2 regions of the Labrenzia sp. PO1 genome follow, and region 1 is predicted to be linked to the other one. Evidence: riboswitches for the same ligand, from Rfam matches in the RefSeq annotation. Region 1 holds a riboswitch; the other holds the start of a gene.

Region 1 (3,779 bases):
TGTTATGGAGGCGGCTATGGAAGCCCCTAACTCCAGTACCAACAGATACAAGCTGAAGAGACGCGAAACGCCGGACCAGGGCGACCGGCTCCGTCGTTACGAGAAGGTCGATGAACAGGCGATCCATGTGATGGTGCATACCTTCTATGGCTGCATTCGCCAGCATCCACGGCTCGGAGGCATCTTCGAACGCCGTCTGGCTGGCCGTTGGGAAGAGCACCTGCCGAAAATGGAAGCCTTCTGGCAATCCGTCCTGATGAAGAACGGCGCCTACAAGGGCAAACCCGTGCCGGCTCACCTGAAGCAGAAGGAGCTGGTAAGCACGGATTATGGCGAATGGCTCGGTGTCTTCCGGCCCGTGATCCGTGAATTGTTCGTACCGGACCTTGCAGACGAGATTGTGGCCATTGCCGAACGCATCGCGCAGAGCCTGTGGCTGGCCACTTTCGGAACCCCCGGAGCCAATCCGCCTGCCGAACTGACATCGCAACCCTCTGAATGGAGCGGATCATGCTGGTAACGATTGTCCTGATAGCGGAAGTGCTGGTGTTCGTCTGGTTCACCGTCTTTTCGCTGATGCTTCTGTCCATGTATCTGGATTCGCGCGGCATGCCGCTGCCGAAACTGGATGTCGCCGGCCGCACACTCATCGGCAGCGCGAAACTGGCCTTCATCACCGGCATCGTCGCCCTTTCGGCGATGACAGTCCTTGAAATCCAGGCCTTCAGCTAGAAAGCAACCGAAATGAATACCTCCAACCTTCTGCATCGCGGCCTGCCGATCCTGCTGATCTGGGTCGCTGCCCCCATGCCGTTGTGGATCATGGCAATCCTGTTGTTTGTCCTTTGACGCTGGACTTGATCCGCAGTTCCTTCTGAGGCCCTCCGATCAACCACTTCTATTCTTGCAGGTGATGACCTAGTCTTCTTGCGAGAATCAGCGGAGGGGCTCAGGCGTGTACGACGAAAAGCCGACAGGCGATCTGACATTGCGCACCATGGCAATGCCTGCCGATACCAATGCCTCGGGAGATATTTTCGGGGGCTGGGTGTTGTCGCAGATGGACCTGGCAGGCGGTATCGCAGCCGGTCAACGGGCCGAGGGACGTGTCGTGACCATCGCGGTCGACAAGATGAAATTCATCCGGCCTGTCCATGTGGGCGACGTGCTGTGCGTTTATGCAGAAGTCCTTCGTGTCGGCAACTCGTCGATGGAAATCAAGCTTGAATCCTGGGCCCTGCGCCATCGCTACGGCCATCGTGAAAAGGTGACCGAAGCGGTCTTCACCATGGTGGCCGTCGATGACGGCGGCAAGCCGCGCCCGGTCCCCAAGAGGGACTGAGCGCCGCGATCTCATCCGGCTTGGTTCCCAAAAAAACCTCATAAAAAACCTCATCCTGAGGAAGCGCGTCAGCGCTGTCTCGAAGGATGGGTGGTATACTGATGAGCAAGCGGCCCATCCTTCGAGACAGGCCTTCGACCTTGCTCAGGAAGGGGCGAGTTGTTGCAGCACGCCTGTATCAAAGAAATTGGCAGAGTGCAGACGTTGTGCACCACACGGGGGCACGCCCCGTCAGTGCCTGACGGGTCCGTGCCGGTTGAGAATATCGGCAAAGAGGTCTTCATCGACAGCGCAGGTGCAGCCGTTCGCCCACAGTTGAAGCAGTGTTTTCAAACGCTCGGTGCGGGCGGTCTGGCTGAGCGGCGCCTTGTGCCGCGGTAGGCCACCCAGGATGCGCAGGGATTTGATCCGCGCCAGCACGCAGTCTTCAGCGGCCTGGCACCAGATATCCGTTCCGGCAAGCTTGGAGCTCGCCGCCACATGGTTCTCGATCAGATCTGCCGCACGTCCGGCAAAAGGGTCCTGAGACAAAAAATCCTCCATCGGTTGCCCGAGGAGGACTGGCGCATGCAAATTAACCGCTTAGTTGCCGGAAAGCCTCGGTTGAGGGTCTGACCAGCCGCATCCCTGTTGCGGAAACCACCTTGCCCGGAATGGCAGGTTGGCGAGGGCGCCAGCCCTTCTCTTGATGATGGCGCGCTTATGCCATGTCCAATCCGGCTTGGCAAGTCCGCCAGTGCATGGCACATCTTCCTGAAAGGACTAGCTCGGGAGCACCACAATTGGACCGATCCATGTTGCATCACAGTCGGCCGTTGGTGCCGATCCTGCTCGCCTTTTGTGCCTGCTTCATCGATGTGGTCTGCATTCTCGGCCTGTTTCACACCTTCACGGCATTCATTACCGGAACGCTTGTCGTCTTGTGCACGGAGGTGTTTCACCAGGGGCAAAACGCGGCCCTGAAGGTCTTCGTGCTCGCGGTTTTCTTCGGTTCGACTCTCTTCTGGTTCGTTTCGGTCACTGCGCTGGTGCGCAAAAACAGGATTGCCGTCCGGCATCTGTTCGCGCTCGAAGCTTTGCTGGTGGCGGGCTTCATGTTCGTCGCCGGTCTTGGAGATCCGTCAGCCGGAGGACCGTTGTCTGCCGTCACTCTGACGGCTGTCGGGTTTTCGACCGTGGCCATGTCGTTGCAGAACGTCATCATGCTGACCCTGCTCAACAGACATGTTCCCACGACCATCATGACCGGCAATACGCTGAAGCTTGTGCTCGGCATCGCCGACTATTTCACGCATCCCGAAACGCGGCCCGACAGCCGCTCCCGGATCCGTCACCAGGCCTTCGTCCTGATGGCCTTCGCGGCCGGAGGCCTCCTGGCGAGTTTCCTGATGACCGTCATGGGGTTCTGGGCGCTTGCGATACCTGTTGCGCTTTTGATGCTGCTGGCGATAGTCCAGCCGGTGCATGAGCCTCAAGTCGCCTGAAACCGGTGCCAGCTACTCAGGCCGCAAATTATGCGCCCAAGCTGGGTGCTTCTTCCCTTTGGTGGTGCCGGTCGTAATCGATGCGGCCGTCGACCAGGTGGATACGCCGGTCCATCCTGTCGGCGAGATCGATATCATGGGTAACGGCGACGACGGTGGTCCTTTCGGTCTTCACAATGGCCTGAAGACTTTCAAACACCTGTTCCGTCGATACACTGTCGAGACTGCCGGTCGGCTCATCAGCAAGGATCAACTGCGGTGAATTGGCAAGTGCCCGGGCGACAGCGACGCGCTGTCGCTGCCCGCCGGACAATTGCTCCGGGCGGCGGTGAAGAAACTCTTCCAGACCCAGCGCCGCCAGAAGCTCCGTCGCATGGTCGAGTTGAGCCTTGGGGCTGCGTTTGCCGAGCCGCTGCATCGGGATCATTACGTTTTCCAGCGCGGTAAATTCCGGCAGCAGGAAATGAAACTGGAAGACGAAGCCGAGTTTTTCCAGGCGAAGATGCGCCATTTCGGCAGATGTCAGCGCATGGGTGGGAAGGCCGTCTATCCGGACCTCGCCGGACGTCGGCCTGTCCAGAAGGCCAAGCAGATACAAAAGCGATGATTTCCCGGAACCGGACGGACCGGTAATCGCAACGAACTCCGCCTCGCCAACCTGAAAGCTGACGTCCTGCACCAGTGTCACCGGCACGATGGCCGGCAAGATGCGGGTGAGGTTGCTCGCTTCCAGCAGAACGTGGCCGGGAGCCGTTTGTTTTTCCGGGGAAGGGGTCATGTCGCCCCTCGGATAATGTCGACAGGATTGAGCCGGGCGGCTTTCCTGGCGGGAATGTAGCCGGCGATCCCGGATGAAAACAGCGCCAACAGGCAGGCTATGATGTAGTGCAGGGCGGAAAAATAGATCGGCAGGTGGGTCATCTCCACGTCCTGGGTAAATTCGAATTTGACCG
Region 2 (3,779 bases), 300 kb from region 1:
GGTCTCGATCCGCCGTTCCAGTTCCGATCCGGACGCAAAATCTGCGCGAACTGTTTTCGACAGTATCTTTTGAAACAGTATCAGGTCGGCGTTGTTGATCGCATCCTGCGCTGCGCCTGAATAGGCCCGGGCCAGGCCCCCACCGCCGAGTTTCGTACCGCCGAAATAACGCACGATCAGAACAGCGCAGTTGATCAGTTCGGCGCCTTGCAGCACGCGCAATGTCGGCATGCCGGAGGTGCCAGCCGGTTCACCGTCGTCCTTGCCGCTCTCCTCAATCCGGTCGTCTTCCAGAAGTCTCCGGTGCGCCGTGACGATGTGATTGGCCTTTTTGTGCTCCTTGCGCAGCTCTTCCATCCGCTGGTCGAACATGTCCACCGGCACCAGATGCGCCAGAAAGCGGGACTTCCGGTCTTCCAGAAATCCTTCAAACTCACGGGTGACGGTTTTCAGGGCCATCGGCGGTCAGGCGGGTGCCTTGAAGTGCTTGGACAGCTTGAGTGCCTGGCCCTGATAGTTGGAGCCGATGCCTTCACCGTAGAGTGTCGCCGGGCGCTCCGCCATGTGTTCATAGACCAGACGCCCGATGGTCTGGCCGTGTTCCACGATGAACGGGACATCATGTGAGCGGACTTCAAGAACCGCGCGCGAGCCGACACCACCGGCACTGGCGTGACCAAAACCGGGATCGAAGAAGCCTGCATAATGGACGCGGAATTCGCCGACGAGCGGATCGAACGGCACCATTTCGGCCGCATAGTCCGGCGGCACATGCACAGCTTCCTGGCTGACCAGAATATAGAATGCATCCGGATCGAGGATAAGTTCCGCCCGTTGGCGGCGATAGATAGGTTCCCAGAAATCCAGGACGTCCTGCGCGCCGACGACATCGACATCGATCAGTCCGGAGTGTTGCTTGGCGCGATATCCGATCAGGCTGTTGGGTCCGGTCCCTTCCAGATCGATGGAGAGCTGCACACCGTTGCCGATGCGCTCGTTGCCGCCGCTCATCAATGTGTGGGCCTTGTGCACCTCTTCCAGCTCCGCATCGGGAATGAGCGATTGACCGCGCCGGAAGCGGATCTGGCTGAGGCGGGACCCGGACCGCACGAGGATCGGAAAGGTCAGCGGCGAGATTTCGGCATAAAGCGGACCGGTGTAGCCGGCCGGAATGGTGTCGAAGGCAAGGCCGTTGTCTGTGATGACGCGGGTGAAGACGTCCAGGCGGCCGGTCGAGCTTTTCGGGTTGGCAGTTGCCGAAATATCGGGAGCCAGGGCGAGGCTTTCCTGCAGCGGCACGATATAGACGCAGCCTGTTTCAAGGACGGCACCTTCGCTCAGGTCGACCGTGTGCAGTTTCATCTGCTCAAGCCGAGCTGCTACCTGGATGTCGGGGCCCGGCAGGAAGCTGGCACGCACCCGGTAGGCTTCCTTGCCCAGACGCAGGTCGAGGCTGGCAGGCTGTATCTGACCGGTGACAGGCGGCGCGTCCGCTGAAATCTCTCCGGCGGCGAACATGGCCTGGATTACCCGTTCCGGCAAAATGCCGTTTGCTGTGAGAAGTGCGCTTCCGTTCAAGACCTGACCCGCTGTGACGTTCATGAAGATGTTCCGCATTATGCTGGTCTATGGTCATTAAAGGATCGGGCCGCCCGCGCCAACAGGCATTCTGGCAGAACGGGGCTTTTGAAGGGATCGTGCGCAAGACAATTGACCTGTGCCTGCTTTTCCCGTAGGACAGGCTCACTTCGTGGTGATTTGGGCCGGCCGGCTTGCAGCCACGTTAAACAAGTTGCTAAAAAGGCCGGAGGTGAGAACCCCGGTCTTGAGGCTGGGGTTTTTTGCGTTTGGAGCGAATGAAAGACATGACTGAGACCACCAAGACCGGAAACAAGAACTGGCGCCCTGCAACCACTCTGGTTCATGGCGGCACCATGCGGTCACCGTTTGGTGAGACCTCGGAGACCATCTACCTGACCCAGGGCTTCACCTACAGCGGTGCCGAAGCTGCCGAGGCCAGGTTCAATGGCGAGGACCCGGGTTATGTCTATTCGCGCTATGCCAACCCGACCGTCACCATGTTCGAGGACCGGATCAAGGCACTTGAAGGGGCTGAGGCCGCGCGGGCAACCGCCAGCGGCATGGCGGCCGTCAATCTGGCGCTGATGGCAGCGGTAAGGGCAGGCGATCACGTGATTGCCGCCAAGGCCCTGTTCGGCTCCTGCCGCTATATTTGCGAAACACTGCTGCCGCGCTTCGGCGTTGAAAGCACGCTGGTAGACGGAACGGACATCGAGCAGTGGAAGGCGGCTGTCCGGCCGAACACCAAGGCCCTGTTTCTGGAAAGCCCGACCAACCCGACGCTGGAAGTCATCGACATCGAGGCCGTGGCACAGATCGCCAAGGAAGCCGGTGCCCGTCTGATCGTCGACAACGTGTTTGCGACCCCGCTGTATCAGTCGCCGTTTCAACTCGGTGCCGATGTGGTCGTCTATTCGGCCACCAAGCACATCGATGGCCAGGGCCGGTGCCTCGGCGGTGTGATCCTGTCGGACGAGGAATGGATCAACGACGAGGTCATGCCCTTCATCAAGCATACCGGTCCGCACATGAGCCCGTTCAGTGCCTGGGTCCTGTTGAAGGGCCTGGAAACGCTGCCGCTGCGCGTTGCGCGCCAGACGGAAACGGCGGGCAGGATTGCCGACTATCTGGCAAGCCAGTCCAAGGTCGCGCGGCTGATCTATCCGGGCCGGGACGACCACCCGCAGGCCGATGTTGCCAAACGCCAGATGAGCGGCGGATCCACCATGCTGGCGATGGAAATCGAGGGCGGCAAGGAAGCCGCGTTCCGTTTCACAAACGCGCTGGAAATCGTCAAGATCTCCAACAACCTGGGCGACGCCAAGAGCCTGATCACCCATCCGGCGACGACAACGCACCAGTCGATTGGCGAGGAAGCGCGCGCGGAACTCGGTATCACCGATGGTATCCTGCGGCTTTCAATCGGTCTGGAGGATCCGCAGGATCTGCTGGAAGATATCGAGAAGGCGCTCCAGGCGATCTAACGGCCTGTCTGCCGCAGCGCCTTCACGCCAATGAGCACCCGGGCGCCGGCGGACACGACGCATATCGCGGCAAAACCATAGGCAAGCGCAGGAAACCAGGCGGGGACCAGGGCCATCAGCAGGAATAGCGCGATGGTCTCGGTACCTTCGGCCAGCCCGCCTATGTAATAGAGCGATTTGGAGCCCTGAGCGTCGGTGGTCAGTTTGTTCTTCTCCGCCATGATGGCAAAGGCCAGAAAGGCCGAGCCGTTCGCGTAGAAGCTGGCAAGAAGTGCCACCGCCGGCAAAGCGTTGCTGGCCGGGTCCTGTATGGCAAAGGCCAGAGGGATTGCGCTGTAGAAGAAGAAATCCAGTGTGATGTCGAGGTAGCCGCCAAGATCCGTCTTGGCCGTTGCCCGGGCCAATGCGCCATCGAGACCGTCTGCAAATCGGTTGACCGCGATCAGGAACAAGCCGATCAGGGTATGACCCGTTGCGATAGCGATGGCTGCCCCCATACCGGCAGCAAAGCCCGCCAGCGTCACGCTGTTGGCAGTAAGCCCCGTGCCGGCAAGGATCAGGCCCAGCCGGTTCAACGGCGGATCGATCAGCGGGCGCAGGTGGGCATCGAACATGAAGAGATCACTGTTTTGGGTCTGACAGATGGTGTTCTTGCAAAATCCGGCCTCAAATCTCAAGCAATTCCGGCCTCATATGTCACAACCCTCTTTCACG

What was found. Region 1 has a riboswitch for S-adenosylmethionine ahead of HCG46_RS11265 (hypothetical protein). Riboswitches for the same ligand answer to the same signal wherever they lie in the genome.
Region 2: linked by a shared signal. The riboswitch ahead of HCG46_RS09865 (O-succinylhomoserine sulfhydrylase) and the one ahead of HCG46_RS11265 (hypothetical protein) in region 1 are both predicted to bind S-adenosylmethionine.

What each region holds. Positions count from the first base shown of each region.
Region 1 covers NZ_JAAXCR010000002.1:730,534-734,312, reverse strand. The annotation lists gene HCG46_RS11280 (group III truncated hemoglobin) at 17-520, shown strand; gene HCG46_RS11275 (hypothetical protein) at 511-732, shown strand; gene HCG46_RS11270 (acyl-CoA thioesterase) at 998-1,342, shown strand; gene HCG46_RS11265 (hypothetical protein) at 1,574-1,873, opposite strand; SAM-I-IV-variant riboswitch at 1,915-2,039, opposite strand; gene HCG46_RS11260 (YoaK family protein) at 2,137-2,826, shown strand; gene HCG46_RS11255 (ABC transporter ATP-binding protein) at 2,855-3,604, opposite strand; gene HCG46_RS11250 (ABC transporter permease) at 3,601-3,779, opposite strand, start outside.
Region 2 covers NZ_JAAXCR010000002.1:427,577-431,355, reverse strand. The annotation lists gene HCG46_RS09875 (YigZ family protein) at 1-459, opposite strand, end outside; gene HCG46_RS09870 (2'-deoxycytidine 5'-triphosphate deaminase) at 466-1,602, opposite strand; SAM riboswitch at 1,741-1,820, shown strand; gene HCG46_RS09865 (O-succinylhomoserine sulfhydrylase) at 1,866-3,065, shown strand; gene HCG46_RS09860 (CDP-alcohol phosphatidyltransferase family protein) at 3,062-3,679, opposite strand.